DNA from 3 places in the Rhizobium sp. CB3171 genome. Region 3 is predicted to be linked to each of the others. Evidence: predicted binding sites of a transcription regulator. Region 3 holds the regulator's gene; each other region holds the start of a gene.
The links. The regulator PhoB, encoded in region 3, activates phosphate uptake and scavenging genes when phosphate is short. The targets are predictions, from matches to a motif close to TGTCATNNANCTGTCAT.
Positions count from the first base shown of each region.

Region 1 (7,423 bases), 990 kb from region 3:
GCGGCATAGGTGGCGCTGACGCCGAAGATCAGCACGGGAATGGTCAGCGGCAGCACCAGGATCGACACTAGCAGCCCACCACGCGGCAAGGCGACGGCGACGGCAGCGCCGACCGCGCCGATAAAGGTGATGGCCGGCGAGCCGACGAGCAGGGTCAGGGCCGTCGCGCCGATCGCCATCTCGTTCATATTCATGAAGAGGCCGAGCAACGGCGAGGCGATGACCAGCGGCAGGCCGGTCGCCGTCCAGTGCGCGGCGCATTTGGTGAGTACGGTCAGCACTAGCGGCGTTTCCTGCATGACCAACAAATCGAGCGAACCGTCATCGCGTTCGGCCTGAAACAGGCGGTCGAGGCCGAGCAGGGCTGACAGCAGCGCGCCGATCCAGACGATGGCCGGGCCGATGCGCGACAGCAGCTTGAGGTCGGGCCCGACACCGAAGGGAATGACGGCGACCACTGTCAAAAAGAAGAGAATGCCGATGAGGGCGCCACCGCCGGCGCGGACCGAAAGTCTTAAGTCGCGGAGGAAGAGGGCGGTCATACGGCGATTCCCTTGATTTCATTGTCAGTGGAGACGCCAGTTTTGCCCCTCACCCTAGCCCTCTCCCCGCAGGCGGGGAGAGGGGACGACGCAGCCTGCCGAACCCCTTCGTCCCGTAAAACGGGGAGAAGGTGGACTCGAGCGGTTACGCGTCGCGAAAAAGGACGGATGAGGGGCCGTGAGGGACGTAAAATCATCCCCACACCCCTTCGCTCACCCCGGCAAACCCCGTCATCCGCATTTCCTGTGTATTCGTAAGCCCCAGCGGCTGATGGGTCGCCGCCAATACGATCCCTCCCGCCTTCTGATGCGATGAGATGAGTTCCGCAAGCAGCCGGTCCGCCGCGGCATCCAGCGCGGCTGTCGGTTCGTCGAGGATCCAGATCGGGCGATAGGCGACGAGGAGTTTGGCGAAAGCGATTCGCCGCTGCTGGCCGGCCGAGAGATAGCCGAAGGGCAGGTGGGTAATGCCGGCAAGGCCGACGGCATCCGCGGCTTCATCGATATCCAAACCAGAGCCGCCGGCCATGTCCCCGAGGAAGGTTTTCCAGAAGGCGAGATTTTCGGCCACGGTGAGCTCGGATTTCATCGCATTGCGGTGGCCGAGATAGTGGCTGGCCTCGCCCGCCGGCCGGTCCGATTCGCCCTTGGAATCGGTGAAGGTGACGCGGCCTTTTTCCTGTTTGAGGAGGCCTGCGACGACCCGCAGAAGCGTTGATTTTCCCGAGCCGTTGCGGCCGGTCAGAATCAGGGCCTCGCCATTACTCAAGCTAAAGGAAACATTCGCGAAAATCAGGTCTTCGCCCCGCCTTGCGGCCAGGTTTTCAGCGCTTAGATGCATCCGCTCAGGCTTTCCCCGTTTTCGTTGCCGCAGTGCGCAAAAAATTGTCCAAATTTGCGCTCCGCCACTCTGGCAAGTCTTTACGAAATTATCTATAAGACCCGCAACCACGCCAGCGGTCGGCGTGAATTTCATCCTTGCGCCGAACATAAGGTTTTCTGCCTTACGTGCGGACAGCGGAAATGGCCGTACCCGCATCCTGATGTGCATAAAGTGCATAGGCGTTCGCACGACTGTGTTGGCTATCAGAAACGGGGTATCTCGTGTCTAAATCTCTTGACAGTTTCAATTGTCGTTCCACGCTGACCGTGGACGGGAAAGACTATGTCTATTTCAGCCTGCCCAAGGCTGAGGCCAATGGTCTGCCCGGCGTTTCCAAGCTGCCTTACTCCATGAAGGTGCTTCTGGAAAACCTGCTGCGTTTTGAAGACGGGCAGTCGGTCACCAAGGATCATATCGTTGCGGTCGCCGAATGGCTGACCAACAAGGGTACCGTCGAGAACGAAATCGCCTATCGCCCGGCGCGCGTGCTGATGCAGGACTTCACCGGCGTTCCGGCCGTTGTCGACCTTGCTGCCATGCGCGACGCGATGGTCTCCCTCGGCGGCGATCCGGAAAAGATCAACCCGCTCGTCCCCGTCGACCTCGTCATCGACCACTCTGTTATCGTCGACGAATTCGGCACGCCGCAGGCTTTCGCCAAGAACGTCGAGCTGGAATACCAGCGCAATGGCGAGCGTTACCGCTTCCTGAAGTGGGGCCAGCAGGCATTCAAGAACTTCCGCGTCGTTCCTCCCGGCACCGGCATCTGTCACCAGGTCAACCTCGAATATCTCGGCCAGACCGTCTGGACCAAGGAAGAAGACGGCGAAACGATCGCCTATCCCGACACCTGCGTCGGCACCGATTCGCACACGACCATGATCAACGGTCTTGGCGTTCTCGGCTGGGGTGTTGGCGGTATCGAAGCTGAAGCCGCCATGCTCGGCCAGCCCGTGTCCATGCTGCTGCCGGAAGTCATCGGCTTCAAGCTGACCGGCAAGCTCAAGGAAGGCGTCACCGCGACCGACCTCGTTCTGACCGTCGTGCAGATGCTGCGCAAGAAGGGCGTCGTTTCCAAGTTCGTCGAATTCTTCGGCCCCGGCCTCGACAACATGCCGCTCGCCGACCGCGCCACCATCGGCAACATGGGTCCGGAATACGGCGCGACCTGCGGCTTCTTCCCGGTCGACAAGGAAACGTTGAACTATCTCAACATGTCCGGCCGTGCGAAGGATCGTATCGCACTGGTCGAAGCCTATTCCAAGGCACAGGGCATGTGGCGCGACAATGACGGTTCCGACCTCGTCTTCACCGACACGCTGGAACTCGACCTCAACGACGTCGTGCCGTCGATGGCCGGCCCGAAGCGTCCGGAAGGCCGTATCGCGCTGGAAAACATCGCTTCCGGTTTCGCCACTTCGATGGACACCGAATACAAGAAGCCGGGCCAGCTTTCGAACCGCTATGCCGTCGAAGGCACGGATTTCGATCTTGGCCATGGTGACGTTGCGATCGCCGCCATCACCTCCTGCACCAACACCTCCAACCCGTCGGTGCTGATCGCTGCCGGCCTTCTTGCCCGCAACGCCGTTGCCAAGGGCCTGAAGACCAAGCCGTGGGTCAAGACCTCGCTGGCACCGGGATCCCAGGTCGTCGGCGAATACCTCGCCAAGTCTGGCCTGCAGGCCGATCTCGACAAGCTCGGCTTCAACCTGGTCGGCTTCGGCTGCACCACCTGCATCGGCAATTCCGGCCCGCTGCCGGCGCCGATCTCGAAGACGATCAACGACAAGGGCTTGATCGTTTCCGGCGTTCTCTCCGGTAACCGTAACTTCGAAGGCCGTATCTCGCCTGACGTCCAGGCGAACTACCTGGCGTCCCCGCCGCTCGTCGTCGCCTACGCGCTCGCCGGCACGGTGCAGCTCGACCTGACGAAGGAGCCGATCGGCGAAGACCAGAACGGCAAGCCGGTCTATCTGAAGGACATCTGGCCGACCTCGCAGGAAGTCCAGGAATTCATCCTGAAATACGTCACCCGCGAGCTGTACGAAACCAAGTATGCCGACGTCTTCAAGGGCGACGCCAACTGGCAGGCCGTGCAGGTTCCTCCGGGCCAGACCTATGCCTGGGACGACAACTCGACCTATGTGCAGAACCCGCCATACTTCGTTGGCATGGGCAAGACCGGCGCTGGTGTTTCCGACATCAAGGGCGCTCGCGTTCTCGGCCTCTTCGGCGACAAGATCACCACCGACCACATTTCCCCGGCCGGTTCGATCAAGGCTGCCTCGCCGGCCGGTTCCTACCTCATTGGCCATGGCGTCGGCGTTGCCGACTTCAACCAATACGGTACGCGCCGCGGCAACCATGAAGTCATGATGCGCGGCACCTTCGCCAACATCCGCATCCGCAACCACATGCTCGGCCCGAACGGCAAGGAAGGTGGCTACACCATCCACTATCCGTCCAAGGAAGAGACCTCGATCTACGATGCGGCCATGCAGTACAAGGCCGAGGGCGTTCCGCTCGTCATCTTTGCCGGCGTCGAATACGGCAACGGCTCGTCGCGCGACTGGGCTGCCAAGGGCACGAACCTGCTCGGCGTGCGCGCCGTGATCGCCCAGTCCTTCGAGCGCATCCATCGCTCGAACCTGGTCGGCATGGGCGTCATCCCCTTCGTCTTCGAGGACGGCACCACCTGGGCCAGCCTCGGCCTGAGGGGCGATGAGACCGTGACCATCGAAGGTCTGGAGCACATCAAGCCGCGCGAGCGCAAGATCGCCAAGATCACCTACGGCGACGGCACGGTGAAGGACATTCCGATCATCTGCCGCATCGATACGCTGGATGAAGTGACCTACGTCAACAATGGCGGCATCCTGCAGACCGTTCTGCGCGATCTCGCCGCCTAATTGACGTTTAGACCACCTATACACGCCGCCGGAGCATCTCTCCGGCGGCGTCTTGTTTTTCACGCTGATGTGTACGACGCTAATGGCTCCGGGCCTTCGTCTCACCCCTTCGTGACTTTGCGTCATCGTGGTTAGCTATTATCTCTTGTTTCAGATTTATCAGGCTTGATGAGGCCTTACGGATACCTTGAAATTGCGCGAAGCGTTTTCGGGGTCTGCGCCAGCACATGGCTTTCAAGGTCTGAGAAAGAGGTACAACGGCATGCGCTTACGGTTTTTGGTTCCACTTCTAGCAGGCATCGCGCTCGCAAGTTCGCTGCATGCGCAGGAGCTTGCCAAAATCAAAGGCGTCGTCGAACTCTTCACGTCTCAGGGCTGCGCCTCCTGTCCGCCGGCCGATGCTGCATTTGAGAAGCTGATCCGCCAGGGCGACGTCGTCGCGCTCGCCTATCACGTCGACTACTGGAATTATCTCGGCTGGAACGACACGATGGCCTCCAAGGACAATACGGCCCGGCAATATGCCTATGCCCGTACGCTCGGCCGCAGTGGGGTTTATACGCCGCAGGCGATCATCAATGGCCGTGATCACCTAAACGGTGCGGATCTAAACGCCATCAACTTCAAGCTCGACGATTTCCAGCGCCAGGGCAAGGGTCTGACGGTTCCCGTCAGTGCCGCCATGAAGGGTGACGAACTGGAGATCAAGATCGGCGCAGGCCAGGGCCGGGCAAATGTGGTCGTCGCCTATTTCGATAGGGAACAGCAGGTTTCGCCGAAGGCCGGCGAGAACAACGGCCAGCAGATCACTTATCTGCACGCGGTTTCGGACATTGAAACAGTCGGCATGTGGGACGGCAAGGCCTTGAATGTCGTGTTGCCCGCCAATGTGTTGGATAAGGCCGGTCGGCGCGGCCTGGCGGTTCTGTTGCAGTCGTCGACGCCATCGGGCGACCCGGCGGCGATCATCGGCGCGACCGTCCTGACGGCCGGGACCGACGGCTGATCTGCATTTTTCCGACGTCAGTCGAAAGGCTCCATTTCGGCTGGCGCCAAAGTTCTGTTTCGGCTTTGCCGAAAGGAGGAGAGTGCCCGGCGAGGGCGCATTCGGGGCTGGGGTTCGGTCGATACGCCCCGGCCGGGCCGTTTGGCGCGGCGGCGCCAAACCGATCCCTATAGTTCCGGTAAATGGGGCTTCGTTTTGACTGAAATGCGGCGCAGCCAAGATGCTTTGCTCGAAGCGCAAGAAATTGTGAGTGCCTCTTGGTCTTGCAATTTGCCGTGGCTGAGGCAAACTGTCATCTTCTTGTCATGACACAACCCCTGGGGGATTGATGACTGATCAGCCGGAATTGCGACACGGCGAAAGCCGTTCCGTCGACACCACTTCTTCCGTCGTCGTTGATCTCAGAGAATATAAACAAAGCAAGGACCCGCTGCCGGTGACTTTCCACCGCAGGGAGCTGGACGCAATTCTGTGGATCTACGGCCGCATGGTCGGCGAGGGTGAATGGCGTGACTACGCCCTCGACCATCTCAGGGAAAAGGCGGTTTTCTCGGTCTTCAAGCGCTCGGGCGAGCTGCCGCTCTTCCGCATCGAGAAAAACCCGAAGCTCGCCGCCAAGCAGGGCGCATTTTCCGTAATCAGTACCAATGGCATGATCCTGAAGCGCGGCCACGACCTGACGCAGGTGCTGAAGGTTTTTGATAAGCAGCTCAAGCTGGTGGAGAAGTGATCTTCGCCTGCCGCGCTACTCGCTGAATAGCGTCCCCGGATAGACCGAAGGGTCGGGATCCGTTTCCGCACCCTCGCCGAGCACCTTCTGCATCAACATCGTGTCCAGCCAGCGGCCGTGCTTGTAGCCGGTACCCTTCAACAGGCCTGTCTCGGTAAAGCCGGCGGCGCGATGGAGGGCGACGGAGGCCGGGTGGGCGCCGCCAATGACGGCGATCATCTGGCGGAAGCCGAGGCTCTGGCAGGTTTCCACCAGATTTGCCAGCAGCGCCTTGCCGATGCCGCGGCCACGGGCTTCGGGCGCGAGATAGATTGAATCCTCCACCATCCATCGATAGGCCGGCCGCGTGCGGAACGCGGAGGCGTAGGCATAGCCGAGGAAGGCTCCGTCTTCGCCTTCGGCGGCGATATACGGGTAGCCCTTGTCACGGATCGCCTGGAAGCGGCCTGCCATCTCCTCTTTGCCCGGCGGAACGATCTCATAGCTTGCGGTGCCGTTCAAAACGGAGTCGCGGTAGATGGCGGTGATGAAGGGAAGGTCGGCTGATGTGGCGTTGCGAAGGCGGAAGGACATCTGGGTTTTATTGCCTGATCTGCGATTTCAATGGCGGATAATAAAGCCGTGTCCGAAGCAGCAAGGCAAACAGAAAAGGCGGCCGGAGCCGCCTTTTCGAAGGATCATTCATGTCGCAGCAGTTATTTGCGGTTGCCCATGAACTGCAGCAGGAACATGAACAGGTTGATGAAGTCGAGGTAGAGCGTCAGCGCGCCCATGATCGCCTTGCGGCCAGCAACGGCAACGTCGTCGGCTTCATAGTACATTTCCTTGATCCGCTGCGTATCCCAGGCGGTCAGGCCTGCGAAGATCAGCACGCCGATCACCGAGATGGCGAACTGCAGAGCGGACGAATGCAGGAAGATGTTGACGAGCATCGCGATGATCAGGCCGAAGAGACCCATCATCAGGAACGAGCCCATCGCCGAAAGGTTACGCTTCGTCGTGTAGCCGAACAGCGACAGCGCGCCGAAGGAGGCGGCGGTCACGAAGAAGGTCTGCACGACGCTCTGGCCGGTGTAGATGATGAAGATCGACGACAGCGACAGGCCCACCAAAGCGGCATAGACCCAGAAGGTCGTCGTCGCGGCGGCCACGCTCATGCTATTGATCCTGAAGCTCAGGAAGAACACCATCGCCAAGGGAGCGAGGATGACGACCCAACGCAGCGGGCTCAGGTAGATCGCCTGGCCGAAAGCTGTGATCTGCCCGTCAGCGAAGGCGAGCGAAAATGCGAAATAGGCGGCCAAACCCGTGATCGCCAGACCCAGCGCCATCAGGTTATAGACCTTGAGC
Region 1 is NZ_CP121652.1:3,137,097-3,144,519, reverse strand. It holds gene ccmB (heme exporter protein CcmB) at 1-542, opposite strand, end outside; gene ccmA (heme ABC exporter ATP-binding protein CcmA) at 736-1,383, opposite strand; gene acnA (aconitate hydratase AcnA) at 1,647-4,337, shown strand; gene QA648_RS15295 (thioredoxin family protein) at 4,600-5,343, shown strand; gene QA648_RS15290 (DUF2794 domain-containing protein) at 5,672-6,073, shown strand; gene QA648_RS15285 (GNAT family N-acetyltransferase) at 6,089-6,646, opposite strand; gene QA648_RS15280 (Bax inhibitor-1/YccA family protein) at 6,769-7,423, opposite strand, start outside.
Region 1: the regulator PhoB is predicted to act here: its motif matches at 5,634-5,650, upstream of QA648_RS15290 (DUF2794 domain-containing protein).

Region 2 (7,423 bases), 1.4 Mb from region 3:
CAATAGGAGGGCAGATTGCGCGTCACTTGCCGCGGGGTGCCGCCTTCGGCCGGCAGCACATAGATGCAAGACTTGCCGTGTTCCGTCTTGTCGGAAATGGCGATCAGCGAACCGTCGGGCGATATGCCGTGATCGTTGTTGCAGAGCGTCGCGAAACCGGTATCGACCTGAACGGCCTCGGCCTTGCCGTCTAGCGGAAGCCGATAAAGCAGGCCATCGCCGTTCAGCAGGAGGTAGCGCCCATCCGGCGAAAAGTTCGGCGCCTCGACCAGCCGCTCGGTCTGCCAGACGACGCGGTTTTCACCGGTGCGGATATTGTAGATCTCGACCGAGCTGCGCATTGCCTCTCCATTCGCCACGGGGCGTTGCGATCAACGATCGCGGAACCGGTTGGTGATCGGATAGCGCCGATCGCGACCGAAATTCTTCTTGGTGATCTTCACGCCCGGTGCCGACTGGCGGCGCTTGTATTCGGCGAGATAAAGCAGATGCTCGACGCGATGAACGGTTGCGACGTCATGCCCGCGCGCAACGATCTCCTCGACCGCCATTTCCTTTTCCACCAGGCACTCGAGGATGTCGTCGAGCACCGGATAGGGCGGCAGCGAATCCTGGTCCGTCTGGTTCGGCCGCAGCTCGGCAGACGGCGCCTTGTCGATGATGTTGAACGGGATCACCTCGCCCGATGGGCCAAGCGCTCCCGGCGGCACATGCAGATTGCGCCAGCGCGACAGCGCATAGACCTGCATCTTGTAGAGATCCTTGATCGGATTGAAGCCGCCGTTCATGTCGCCATAGAGCGTGGCATATCCAACAGACATTTCCGACTTGTTGCCCGTGGTCACCACCATCGAGCCGAATTTGTTGGAAATCGCCATGAGAATGGTGCCGCGGGCACGGCTCTGCAGATTTTCCTCGGTAATGCCGCTGTCGGTCCCTTCGAATAGATCGGAAAGCGCCGAGGTGAAGCCGGTCACCGGCTCCTCGATCGGCACGATGTCGTAGCGGCAGCCGAGTGCCTTGGCGCAATCGGCCGCATCCTTCAGGGAATCTTCCGATGTATAACGGTAGGGCAGCATGACGGTACGCACGCGCTCCTCGCCCAGCGCATCGACGGCGATGGCGGCGCAGATCGCCGAGTCGATGCCGCCGGAAAGACCAAGCACGACCGATTTGAAGCCGTTCTTGTTCACATAGTCGCGGAAACCCAGCAGGCAGGCGCGATAATCTGCCTCCTCGCCTTCCGGAATATGCGCCATCGGACCCTCGGCGCAATGCCAGCCATTGCCGTTCTTCTTCCAGGTCGTCACCGCCAACGCGGTTTCGAACTGGCTCATCTGGAAGGCCAGAGTTTTGTCGGCGTTGAAGCCGAAGCTTGCACCGTCGAAAACCAGTTCGTCCTGACCGCCAACCTGGGCCGCAAAGATGAGCGGCAAACCCGACTCGATCACTTGCCGTAACGCGACCTGGTGACGGACATCGACCTTGCCGCGATAGTAGGGCGAGCCGTTCGGAACCAGAAGAATTTCCGCCCCGCTTTCGGCTAGCGTTTCGCAGATGCCGAGATCGTTCCAGATTTCCTCGCAAATGGGGATACCGATGCGAACACCCCGAAAATTGACCGGCCCCGCAACGGTACCTTCATCGAAGACCCGCTTCTCGTCGAACTCGCCATAGTTCGGCAGATCGACCTTGTCTCTGATGAAGATGATCTTGCCGCCGTCGAGCACAGCGACCGAATTGTAGCGACCGGTGTCGTCCTGGCGGGGAAAGCCGATGACAACGCCCGGGCCGCCATCGGCAGTATCCGCAGCAAGGCTCTCCACAGCTTTCCGGCAGGCGCGGATAAAGGCCGGTTTCAACACCAGATCCTCTGGCGGATAACCGGAGATGAACAGCTCCGTCAGCAACACGAGCTGCGCGCCCTCGCGCGCCGCCTCGGCCCGCGCTTCCCGCGCCTTGGCAAGGTTGCCGGAGACATCGCCGACTGTCGGGTTGAGTTGCGCGACAGCGATCCGGATGGTCTGGGTGATGGGGCTTTGTTCTGTCATGCCATATATTTAGCGAGCGCCACCCCGTTCCGCAACAGCCTTCGGCCCTCTTCAAGCGCCAAAGATGGCGCTGCTCGCAGAGGACATATTTCGCCACCAAAAAATACTAAGTAAGCCTTGCGGTTCAGCCGCCATTCATGACAGAGAGGCGACAATTATGTGACGGTTTTGTAACAATTGGAGAGGGCCGTTGGTCGCCTTGATCCCCAGTTCCGTGTTGGCTGGCAGATTTGCCATTCTGCAAAAGCTTGGTGCGACGAGCCGACGATCGACGGTTTTACGCCAGCTTCAGAGCCTTGCGCTGACCTTCCTGCTTGCGCTCTTCACCGTCATCGCCGTCGAGTGGATTGCGCGCGGTGAGCTGACGGATCTTCCCGGCTATTTCGATTCGCCTATTCATCCCGGCTTCACCACGATCGGCATCGTCATGCTCCTGATGCTGGCGCTTGACGCCGTGTTCGGCCGCGCGCATCCATCGATCTTGGTGGTTGTGCCTCTGGTGCTGGTTCCGGCCCTTATCTCCAACCAGAAACAGTATTATCTTTCCGATCCCCTCTATCCTTCGGATTTCCTTTTTGCGCACCAGATCCTGGAACTCATGCCGGTGATCGTGCGCGAGCGCCCGTGGACCGCGGTTGCGGTCGCTGTCGGCGTCATCGCCTCGATTGTCGCGCTCGCCTTCCTCTGGCGCTACGCCTGGCGACATGCGACAGCGCTTTCGCGCAATGAGAGGGTCGCGCGGCTCTCCGTCTGCCTGCCGCTCATGACCGTCTTCGTCTCGCAGATGGATCCGACGCAAAATTCGTTCATCCGCGAAAAACTGCGCATCATCCCCATCGTCTGGGATCAGAAGGAAAATTACGCTTACAACGGCTTCATCATCGCCTTCTCGCTGAACCTGCCGATGGCGGACGTCAAAGCGCCTGGCGGATATGGACAAAATGCGATCGACGCCCTACCCGCCCGCAATTATGGCTATCTTTCCGGCCCACGCGAAAAGCCCGACATCATCATGCTGATGAGCGAGTCTTTCTGGGACCCGACAAGGCTTTCCAATCTGACCTTCACGCCCGATCCCATGCCGAACATCCGCGCGGCGCAGTCGGGCTATGTCTTCTCTCCCGAATTCGGCGGCATGACCGCCAATGTCGAGTTCGAGGCACTGACCGGCTTCTCCAACGCCTTCCTGCCCTATGGCAGCATTCCCTATCAGCAATATGTCCGCCGGCCGATGCCCTCACTTGCCACCTTCTTCCGCGGCGAAGGCTATGCAGCGCGTTCCATCCATCCGTTCAGCGGCTGGTTCTGGAACCGCAACGAAGTCTACAAGGCTTTCGGTTTCGAGGAGTTCCGCACCGAGGAGACCATGCCGCCTATGGAAAAACGCGGCCTTTTTGCCTCCGACGACTCGCTGATGAAGGAGATCATGCGCGAGGGCGACGCCATGGAGCGGCCGTTTTTCTTCTTCGCCGTCACCCTGCAGGGTCACGGTCCCTATGAAGCGCATCGCTACGCCGAGAATACGGTCGATATCAAAGGCGATCTGAGCGACGCCGATCGCGACACGCTCGCGACCTATGCGCAAGGCGTTCGGGAAGCCGACCAGAGCTTGAAAATGCTGATGGATTGGGCTTCGAAGCGCGATCGCGAGACGATTATCGTCCTCTGGGGCGATCATCTGCCGCCGCTTGGCACGGTCTATCCGGATACGAATTACATGCCCGAACAGGTGGCGACCCGAAAAGCGTCGCTCGATGTGATGAAGCGGCAGCATGAAACACCGCTGGTCATCTGGTCGAGCAAAAAGGGCGTGCGTAGGGATGTCGGAACGATCAGCCCGTCGCAACTGCCCTATCATATCCTGAAGACCGCCGGCTACGAGCATCCTTTCTACACCGGCTTTCTCGGCCGCTTGCAGAAGAAATACACCATCATCGATCGCTATCAGCTCGCGACGCGCGACAATCAGGCGTTTCCGGATTGGGCTCGCAAAGAGCAAAACCTCGATCCGCTGATACGCGACTACCGCTCCCTGCAGCATGACGTCATGTTCGGACACGAATATGGGCTCGACCGCTTCTTCCCGTCGCATGCCTGGCTGGTCGGCCAGGGTAGCTAGACTCCGACCTTTTTGCATTGCAATTCCATCGGGCAGTCGAATACTTGCGGCCAAAGCGACCAAGTCTTCGGAGCGTTCCCATGTATAATCTACCCAATTTCGTTCATCAGCATTTCGACAAGACGGCCGAGGAACTCGGCGAGATCGAAAAGCGTGTATTGAAAAAGGCGCATGAGCGGAAAATCGTTTCCACCGACATCAACGCTGCCTTTTCTGCCGAGGCATCCACGGGCGCACGCCTCGCCGACAGCATTGCCCGCGTCGGCGGCTCCTGGTCTTTCATACTCGCCTTCCTGGCGTTCCTCGTCGTCTGGTGCGTCGTCAACACCATCGTGCTGATGACCCGCGCCTTCGACCCCTATCCCTTCATTTTCCTCAACCTCGTCCTCTCCATGCTCGCCGCCATCCAGGCGCCGATCATCATGATGTCCCAGAACCGCCAGGCCGAACGCGACCGCTTCGAGGCCGCAAAGGACTACGAAGTCAATCTCAAGGCGGAACTGGAAGTTCTCTCCCTGCATCAGAAGATCGACCTGCACGTTTTGACGGAACTATCCGCCTTGCGCGAGGAATTCGCACGGCTGAGCAGTAGGATCGAAGACAAGAGTAGCGGCGGGTCGATCGTCTAAGCTGGCTGACCTCGGGCAGCAGATAGTCGGATCGCCCGTCGAGGCGGTAGTTGCGAGGCTTTGGAAGTGTCGCGCCAGCCGACAAGAACCTAATCCGAAGACCCCGCCGTCAGCAATCCCGGCCGGCCCTGTCTGTATTGCGGCAATCCATCGTCGATCTCGTAAAAATCGCCCTTGTCGGCGCAGTAGATATGATAGGCCAGTTTCAGATCGCTGGGGCTGTCGAAGAGGCCGGCCATGATCGAGATTTCCTTGGCCTCGTCAGCTACCCAGAAAAGCGCCGAACCGCAGGTTCGGCAGAAACCGCGACGGGCAAAGGAGCTGGCGCGGTACCATGTGATCGCGTCTTCGCCTTCGATCGTGATGTTATCGAGGGGGACATTAGTCGCCGCGTAATAGAGCCCCGTCTGCTTTCGGCATTGCGAGCAGTGGCAACCGACCACCTCCCGCAATGGGCCATGTGTCTTGAAACGTACGCTGCCGCAAAGGCAGGCACCGGTGTGATCGTCGTTCATGCTGATCCCTCTCTTTTTCAGCAAGTTTGACGATGATGACGTTCGCGTCAAATGCAAAGAAATGAAGCAGGATTCAGCGAGATTGATTGCAAGAGCACAAAAGAAAAGGGCCGGCATAACCGACCCTTTTCGCAGATGATGATTTTACAGCTTCGATCAGCCGTGTGCGCGCAGACGCTTTTCGTCGCGGCCGCCCTTCATGCGTTCGGCGAGCAGGAACGCCAGCTCGAGCGCCTGGTCGGCATTGAGACGCGGGTCGCAATGGGTGTGGTAACGATCCTGAAGATCCTCGGCGCCGACGGCGCGGGCGCCGCCCGTGCATTCGGTCACATCCTTGCCGGTCATCTCGATGTGGATGCCGCCCGGATGCGTGCCTTCGGCGCGATGGATTTGGAAGAAGCTTTCCACTTCCGACAGGATGCGTTCGAACGGACGAGTCTTGTAGTTGTTGAGCGTGATCGTATTGCCGTGCATCGGATCGCAGGACCATACGACTTTGCGGCCCTCGCGCTCGACGGCACGGATGAGGCGCGGCAGGTTGTCGGCAACCTTGTCGTGGCCGAAGCGGCAGATCAGCGTCAGGCGGCCGGCTTCGTTCTGCGGGTTCAGAATATCGATCAGGTTGATGAGATCGTCCGCCTGCAGCGAAGGACCGCACTTCAGACCGATCGGGTTCTTGATGCCACGGAAATACTCGACATGGGCATGATCGGCCTGGCGCGTGCGGTCGCCAATCCAGAGCATATGGCCCGAGGTCGCATACCAGTCGCCAGTCGTGGAATCGACGCGGGTGAAGGCTTCTTCATAGCCCAGAAGCAGCGCCTCATGGCTGGTGAAGAAATCGGTCTCGCGCAGGCTCGCATTGCTCTCGGCCGTGATGCCGATCGCTCTCATGAAATCCATGGTCTCGCCGATACGATCGGCAAGCTTGCGATAGCGCTCGCCCTGCGGGCTGTCCTTGACGAAGCCGAGCATCCACTTCTGCACGTTTTCCAGGTTGGCATAGCCGCCCATGGCGAAGGCACGCAGCAGGTTCAGCGTCGCGGCAGACTGGCGGTAGGCCATCATCTGACGATCCGGATTGGGGATACGCGCTTCTTCGGTGAACTCGATGCCGTTGATGATGTCGCCGCGATAGCTCGGCAGCGAAACACCGTTCTGCGTTTCGATGTTCGAAGACCGCGGCTTGGCAAACTGACCGGCAATGCGGCCGACCTTCACGACAGGCAGTTGCGCACCAAACGTGAGGACGACGGCCATCTGCAGGAAGGCGCGGAAGAAGTCGCGGATCGTGTCGGCGCCATGCTCAGCGAAGCTTTCGGCGCAGTCACCACCCTGCAGCAGAAAACCATTGCCTTCGGCGACGTTGGCAAGATGCGCCTTCAGACGACGAGCTTCACCGGCAAAAACGAGCGGCGGATAGCTTGCAAGCTGCGCTTCGGTAGCCTCCAGCGCTGCCTGATCCGGATATTCCGGCACCTGCTGGATCGGTTTTTGCCGCCAACTGCTCGGTGTCCAATTGTCTGCCATCTCACTCACCTGTTTCCGCACTCGGTCTTCGCCAAGTGTCCCGTCGCCATAAATAACGCGCGCTTATAAACCTTTGCCCGCCGCTTGCAAAGGCGAACCATCTCTTCGAGAGGTCTTTTATGCACCGTGGAATTACTATCCTATTCCTTATACGCGCTCGCCGTTGCGGATGCGATAGCTTGGCGTGTACATCGTCACCAGCTCTTCGGAGGCCGTCGGGTGAACGGCCATGGTGCGGTCGAAATCTTCCTTGGTGCAGCCGGCTTTCACGGGAATGCCAAGCAACTGCGCCATCTCGCCGGCGTCATGGCCGAGAATATGCGCTCCGATCACCTTGCGGTCGGCGGCATTGACGATCAGCTTCATGATCATCTTCTCACTACGACCCGACAAGGTCGCCTTCATCGGCCGGAACTGGGCGCGATAGACTTCGAGTTCCGGATAACGCTTGGCGGCTTCCTCTTCAGTCAGGCCCACCGTGCCGATCTCCGGCTGCGAGAAAACGGCAGTCGGGATCAGTTCATGATCCGGACGGGTCGGATTGTTCTTGTAGACGGTTTCGATGAAGCACATTGCCTC
Region 2 is NZ_CP121652.1:1,597,507-1,604,929, forward strand. It holds gene QA648_RS07840 (hypothetical protein) at 1-341, opposite strand, end outside; gene QA648_RS07845 (NAD+ synthase) at 372-2,051, opposite strand; gene QA648_RS07850 (LTA synthase family protein) at 2,242-4,170, shown strand; gene QA648_RS07855 (DUF1003 domain-containing protein) at 4,251-4,799, shown strand; gene QA648_RS07860 (GFA family protein) at 4,889-5,314, opposite strand; gene QA648_RS07865 (3-deoxy-7-phosphoheptulonate synthase class II) at 5,471-6,844, opposite strand; gene gor (glutathione-disulfide reductase) at 6,992-7,423, opposite strand, start outside.
Region 2: the regulator PhoB is predicted to act here: its motif matches at 2,189-2,205, upstream of QA648_RS07850 (LTA synthase family protein).

Region 3 (7,423 bases):
GAAGCCGAGCGCGCCTTTGTCGAAAGAACCTCCGGGGCCATTATCGTCCTGCTCTTCTTCCTTGTTGCGATGAACATCGGGGCCATCCTGCTACGCCGTCGCTTTGAGCGGCGCTGGTGACGGGAGGCGATGGAATGAACATGATGACGGAAGCCGCGAGCGAAAAAGCACTGGCCAAGAAGATGATGACGATCCCCTACAAGATGATCGGTCAGGCCGTCTCGGTCCATTATGGCGAGAAGCGCGCGCTGTTCGACGTGGATCTGAACATCCGCGCCAACACTGTCACCGCGCTGATCGGTCCTTCCGGCTGCGGCAAGTCCACCTTCCTGCGTTGCCTCAACCGCATGAACGATACGATAGACACCTGCCGCGTCACCGGCAAAATCACGCTCGACGATCAGGATATCTACGACAACTCAATCGATGTCGTCGAGCTGCGTGCCCGCGTCGGCATGGTGTTTCAGAAGCCCAATCCGTTTCCGAAGTCGATCTACGAGAATGTGGCCTATGGTCCGCGTATCCATGGGCTGCATCGGTCCAAGAGCGATCTCGACCATATCGTCGAAACCAGTCTGCAGAAGGCCGGGCTGTGGGGCGAGGTGAAGGACCGGCTCTATGATGCCGGCACTAGCCTCTCAGGCGGTCAGCAGCAACGCCTCTGCATCGCCCGCGCCGTCGCCGTCAGTCCCGAGGTCATTCTCATGGACGAGCCGTGCTCCGCGCTCGATCCGATCGCCACCGCCAAAGTCGAGGAACTCATTCATGAGCTGCGGGAAAACTTCACGATCGTCATCGTGACGCATTCCATGCAGCAGGCAGCCCGCGTTTCGCAACGTACCGCAATGTTTCATCTCGGCCATCTGGTCGAGGAGAACGATACCGATAAGATGTTCACCAATCCCGATGATTACCGCACGCAGGATTACATCATGGGCCGTTTTGGCTGATGATGCTCCCCGCGCGGTTCCTTTCACATCTTTCACCTAGAGGATAAAAAAATGGTCTCAACACACATTCTCTCCGCTTACGACGAAGACCTGAAGTTCCTGACGCGCCGCATTTCCGAAATGGGCGGCCTGGCGGAGCAGATGGTCAGCGACAGCGTCCGCGCCCTGGTAAACGGCGATGCCAGCCTTGCGCAGAAGGTCATCTCCGATGACGTCATTCTCGACCACGCCGAGCGCGAAGTCGGCGACAAGGCGATCGTCACCATCGCCCGCCGTCAGCCGATGGCTGCGGACCTGCGTGAAATCATGGGCTCCATCCGCATCGCCGCCGATCTGGAGCGCGTCGGCGATCTCGGCAAGAACACCGCAAAGCGCGTCATCGCCGTGCAGGGCACCGGCGTTCCGCGTCGTCTCGCCCGCGGCATCGAACACCTCTCCGAACTGGCGCTCGTCCAGCTCAAGGAAGTGCTCGACGTCTACTCGACCCGTTTACCTGACAAGGCCGTGTCGATCCGCGAACGCGACGAGGAAATCGACGCCATGTACACCTCGCTCTTCCGCGAGATGCTGACCTACATGATGGAAGATCCGCGCAACATCACCACCTGCACGCATCTTCTTTTCTGCGCCAAGAACATCGAGCGCATCGGCGACCATGCCACGAACATCGCCGAGACGATCTATTACATGGCGACCGGTGCCCAGCCCGAAGGCGAGCGCCCGAAGGACGATACCGCCAACACCGTCGGTTCGGTAACGGAATAAAGTAGACACCAAGAGAAGGAGACCAGAGGCGCATGGTTCCGAGAGTTGCTGTTGTAGAAGACGAGGAAGCGCTAAGCGTTCTGCTGCGCTATAATCTCGAGGCCGAGGGCTTCGAGGTCGACACTATCCTGAGAGGCGACGAAGCTGAGCTGCGCCTCCAGGAGCGCATCCCCGATCTTCTGATCCTCGATTGGATGCTCCCCGGCGTGTCCGGCATCGAGCTCTGCCGTCGGCTGCGCATGCGGCCGGAGACGGAGCGCCTGCCGATCATCATGCTCACCGCTCGCGGCGAGGAAAGCGAGCGCGTGCGCGGCCTTTCCACCGGCGCGGACGACTATGTCGTCAAGCCGTTCTCGACGCCGGAACTGATGGCCCGCGTCAAGGCGATGTTGCGCCGAGCCCGCCCGGAGGTCCTGTCCACGGTACTGCGCTGCGGCGATATCGAACTGGACCGCGAAACCCATCGCGTCCACCGAAAGAGCCGTGAAGTGCGGTTGGGGCCGACGGAATTCCGCCTTCTGGAATTCCTGATGTCGTCCCCCGGCCGCGTCTTCTCTCGGTCTCAGTTGCTCGACGGCGTGTGGGGGCATGATATCTATGTCGACGAACGCACCGTCGACGTGCATGTCGGCCGCCTGCGCAAGGCGCTGAATTTCTCCAACATGCAGGACGTCATCCGCACCGTTCGCGGCGCGGGTTATTCCATGGAGGCCTGATGGGGGAGGCCTGATCGGGGCAACCCGATTGGCCATCCAACATAGCGGCGGAAACAGAAAACGGGCCTTTCGGCCCGTTTTTCCTTTGTCTGGTGTGGTTCAGTGCGCGGCCCGGCGCCGGTCATGCACCGGCTGATAGGCCAGCCGCTGATGGTAGGTGCAGTAGGGCGAAGAGTCCGGGCTGTCATTGCCGCAGAAGTGAAAATCTTCCTTCAGCGGGTCGCCGACCGGCCACTTGCAGGTGCGCTCCGTGAGCTCCGTCAGGCCGAGGCGGCGCGAGATCGGAACGACCACATTGGCGGCCGGACGATATTCGACTTCGCTGACCGTATCGATCTCGACCTCTTCCTTGAGCATCGTCGCACCCTGCTGGCGGGTAACCGTGCGGGTTGCAACGCGCGAGGCGTAATTCGGCGCGCGTGGGGCCGAGGTATTGCGCTTCGGCGCTCGAGCTGTGGTTGCCGCACCACCGGCCTTCGCTCGGCCCGGCAGGCTCAAGCGATGCACTTTGCCGATGACGGCATTACGGCTGACACCACCGAGCTGTGCCGCGATCTGGCTGGCGCTCAAACCTTCGGACCACAGCTTTTTCAGCTTCTCGACGCGTTCGTCTGTCCAATTCATGCCCTGTCTCCGCTATCGCGTTTCTGATGGCAGAATCCCTCACCATTGCCTCGAATTGGGTCGAGGCGTGAAACGCTTTAAAATTGTGGTGACTAGTTCCGCCGCATGCAGTCTAGTAATTGGTTTTTAACCTAGTGTGAGGCTGACTCCGTGACAAGAGTCGCGGGAATCTTGAGGAATCGATTTCGAGGTTTTCCCCAACTTGCTATACGTGAGTGGCATTTATGCAATATAAGTTGTCGAAGACATGCCATCCATCGAGAGGCGCTCTGCCGCACCTGCTAAATCGCCAGTTTTGTTGACATCGCAGTGCAAAACATCAATAGTGCCCATGCCGCCGCAAGGCGGCATTTTTGATTTTTCCGGGCCCGTTTCATTCGAAGGAAACGATTGGCCCTAAAGGTTGTGATCGAGGAGAATGCGCCATGGCTGAAACCGCGCCGCTTTATGACACCTATATGCGTGCTCCGCTGCGGTTCGAGCGAGGCGAGGGCGTGTGGCTGATCACGGAGACCGGCGAGCGTTATCTCGATTTCGCCGCGGGCGTCGCGGTGAATTCGCTTGGCCACGCCCATCCACATCTGGTTGCAGAGCTGAAGTCGCAGGCCGATAAGGTCTGGCACCTGTCCAACCTCTATGAGGTGCCGGGTCAGGAGAAATTGTCGAAGCGCCTGACGGAGGCGACCTTCGCCGATAAGGTATTCTTCACCAATTCCGGTGCGGAGGCGCTGGAATGCGCCATCAAGACGGCGCGTCGCTACCAGTTCTACAAGGGTCATCCCGAGAAATTCCATATCATCACCTTCGAAGGCGCCTTCCATGGCCGCACGATCGCGACGATCGCCGCCGGAGGCCAGGAAAAGTACCTCGAAGGTTTCGGCCCGAAGGCGCCCGGCTTCGACCAGGTGCCTTTCGGCGATCTCGACGCGGTGCGTGCCGCCATCACCGATGCGACAGCCGCGATCCTGATCGAGCCCGTGCAGGGCGAGGGCGGTATCCGCCCGGCGACCAACGAGTTCCTGCGCGGCCTGCGTCAGATTTGCGATGAGAATGGCCTGCTTCTGGTCCTCGACGAGGTTCAGACCGGCGTCGGACGCACCGGCAAGCTCTTTGCCCATGAATGGGCCGGCATCACGCCTGACATCATGGCCGTCGCCAAGGGCATCGGCGGTGGCTTTCCGCTCGGTGCCTGCCTTGCGACCGCGGAAGCGGCCGCAGGCATGAAGGCGGGCACGCATGGCTCGACCTATGGCGGCAATCCGCTCGCCATGGCGGTCGGCAACGCCGTGCTCGATGTCGTGCTATCAGACGGTTTCCTGCAGCATGTGCGCGATGTTGCGTTGGTGTTCCGCCAGGGCTTGGCCTCGCTCAAGGATCGTTTTCCGGATATTATCGAGGATGTTCGCGGCGAAGGGTTGTTGCTCGGCATCAAGGCGGCCATTCCCCAGGCGGACCTGCTGCAGGCGATCCGCGCCGAACATCTGCTGGGTGTGCCGGCCGGCGACAACGTCATCCGTCTGCTGCCGCCGCTGGTGGTCACGGCCGAGGAGGCGCGCGAAGGCATTGCCCGCATCGAACGTGCCGCCGAAAGCCTGCGTGCCGCCCGCGTCAAGAAGTCGGCTTGAGTTCAGCGCCCGCTGATCGGGGGCGTTGTTGCCCCACGGCGGGCGTTATCATTTTTGGAGTACAGGTAGGGACATGGCTTCACCGAAACACTTTCTCGATCTCTCGGCCGTCGCGGCTGCCGATCTGCGCAGCATCATCGACGATGCCATCGTGCGAAAGCAGGCGCTGAAGGCAGGTGCGGCCGACAAGCCGCTCGCCGGCAAGATGCTGGCGATGATCTTCGAGAAGCCATCCACCCGCACCCGCGTCTCCTTCGATGTCGGCATGCGCCAGCTCGGCGGCGAGACGCTGTTCCTGTCCGGCACGGAAATGCAGCTTGGCCGCGCCGAGACGATCGGCGATACGGCAAAGGTGCTGTCGCGCTATGTCGACGCCATCATGATCCGCACGACCGAACATTCGCGCCTGTTGGAACTCGCCCAGCACGCGACCGTGCCGGTCATCAACGCTCTCACCGACGACACGCATCCCTGCCAGATCATGGCCGACATCATGACCTTCGAGGAGCATCGCGGTCCGATCAAGGGCAAGACCATCGCCTGGACCGGCGACGGCAACAACGTGCTGCATTCGCTGGTCGAAGGGGCTGCCCGTTTCGGCTATCGCATGAACATGGCCGTACCCCTTGGTTCCGAGCCGAAGGATCACTATCTGAACTGGGCCCGCAACGAGGGCGCCGAAATCATGCTCTCGCATGATGCTGACCGTGCGGTCGCCGGCGCCGATTGTGTGGTAACCGATACCTGGGTTTCCATGAATCAGGAGCACCGGGCCCGCGGTCACAATGTCTTCCAGCCCTATCAGGTCAACGCGGCTTTGATGGCACAGGCCGGCAAGGACGCGTTGTTCATGCATTGCCTGCCCGCCCATCGCGGGGAGGAAGTGACGGACGAGGTGATCGACGGTCCGCAATCCGTTGTTTTCGATGAGGCGGAAAACCGCCTTCATGCGCAAAAGTCGATTCTTGCTTGGTGCCTGGGCGCGATCTGAAGATATAGAACCGCGTTTGATGTCGCGGGCGCAGTAGGAGTAGAGCAATGGCGGAAAGTGCAGCCTCGCTGGGTCAATTCGATTTTGCCGGCGACGATCATGTCGTTCCCTTCCAGGTAGAGGGTCTTGATGTCCGTGGCCGCGCCGTGCAGCTTGGGCCGCTGTTGGACGCAATTCTCGCCCGGCACAGCTATCCGGCCCCGGTTGCCCGGCTGCTGGCCGAGGCGGTGGTGCTGACCGTGTTGCTCGGCACGTCACTGAAGTTCGAGGGCAAGTTCACCGTGCAGACGAAGAGCGACGGGCCGGTCGACCTTCTGGTCGCCGATTTCTCGACGCCGGAGAACGTCCGCGCCTATGCCCGCTTCGATGACGAGGCGCTGGCCAAGGCCGTGGCTGCCGGCAAGACCGAACCGGAACAACTACTTGGCAAGGGCGTCCTCGCCTTCACCATCGATCAGGGTCGCTTCAGCCAGCCCTATCAGGGGATCGTCGCGCTTGACGGCGCGTCGCTCGAGGAGATCGCCGGCACCTATTTCCGCCAGTCGGAACAGATCCCGACGCGTGTCCGCCTCGGGGCCGCCGAATTGTTCGATCGCGATGAGGCCGGCAAGCCGCGCCATCGCTGGCGGGCGGGCGGCCTTGTAGCGCAGTTTCTGCCGGAAGCTCCGGAGCGCATGCGCCAGCCGGACTTCCACGGCGGCGACGGCGACACCAGCCTGCGCGCACACGTCGAGGATGACGCCTGGGCGGAAGCCCGCTCGCTGGTCGAGACCATCGACGCCGACGAATTGACCGATCCGCAGGTCGGTACCGAGCGTTTGCTGTTCCGTCTCTTCCATGAGCGCGGCGTGCGCGTTTATGAGCCCAAGGCAGTTTTTGACCGCTGCACCTGTTCGCGCGATAAGCTGAAGGGTGTGTTGCGGGGGTTCTCCGCCGAGGAGGTCGAAGCGAGCCAGGAGAACGGCGAAATCGCCGTCACCTGCGAGTTCTGCTCGACGACCTATCGCTTCGAGGTGTCCGAGGTGACGGCCGCCTGAGCAATCTCAGGAAAGTGCGAAGAGCAAAATGGAGCGGTGAGGCGATGCCGTGAAAGGCCGACCGCTCCAGCGAGCTTCAGTTCAGCGTCCGCAGCAGGTTGGGCGTATCCAGCGAGAAGGCGGGGATCTTGACGTGAAACAGCTTCCCGTCATCCGTCTCCATCTGATAGTGGCCGAACATCATGCCCGATGGCGTGTCGAGCGGGCAGCCTGAGGAATATTCATAGGTATCGCCGGGCCGCAGCCTGGGCTGCTCGCCCACGACGCCCGGCCCGGTCACCTCATCCACCATGCCGTTCTGATCGGTGATGTGCCAATAGCGCGTCACCAGCCGCACGGTGACGGTCGAGTGGTTGGAAATGATGATGCGGTAACCCCAGACGTAACGATCGTCTTCCGGATCGGATTGCTCCTCCAGATAAAAGGGTTCGACAACAACTTCGATGTCGTGTGTTAGTGCGCGATACATGCCTGACACCTTGGTCACTACTCCGAAACGTCGCGCGCTCAAACGAACGCACAAAGGACGCTCCAGCATTTAAGTCTAGGGCACCTTATCCGCTTTCTATGATCCCACGGAAAGCGGGATACTTAGGGGTATCCTATAAAGCGACCTGTTCCGTCAAGGAATGGATTGGTGAAAACGCCTTTGACGGATTAAACCATTCGGATTTTCAGATGTTAGGAATAACTCTAAAGGTTAATTGTCGGCGGT
Region 3 is NZ_CP121652.1:153,686-161,108, forward strand. It holds gene pstA (phosphate ABC transporter permease PstA) at 1-120, shown strand, start outside; gene pstB (phosphate ABC transporter ATP-binding protein PstB) at 135-950, shown strand; gene phoU (phosphate signaling complex protein PhoU) at 1,002-1,715, shown strand; gene phoB (phosphate regulon transcriptional regulator PhoB) at 1,748-2,431, shown strand; gene QA648_RS00775 (GcrA family cell cycle regulator) at 2,531-3,055, opposite strand; gene QA648_RS00780 (aspartate aminotransferase family protein) at 3,481-4,680, shown strand; gene argF (ornithine carbamoyltransferase) at 4,754-5,671, shown strand; gene QA648_RS00790 (Hsp33 family molecular chaperone) at 5,719-6,708, shown strand; gene apaG (Co2+/Mg2+ efflux protein ApaG) at 6,785-7,177, opposite strand.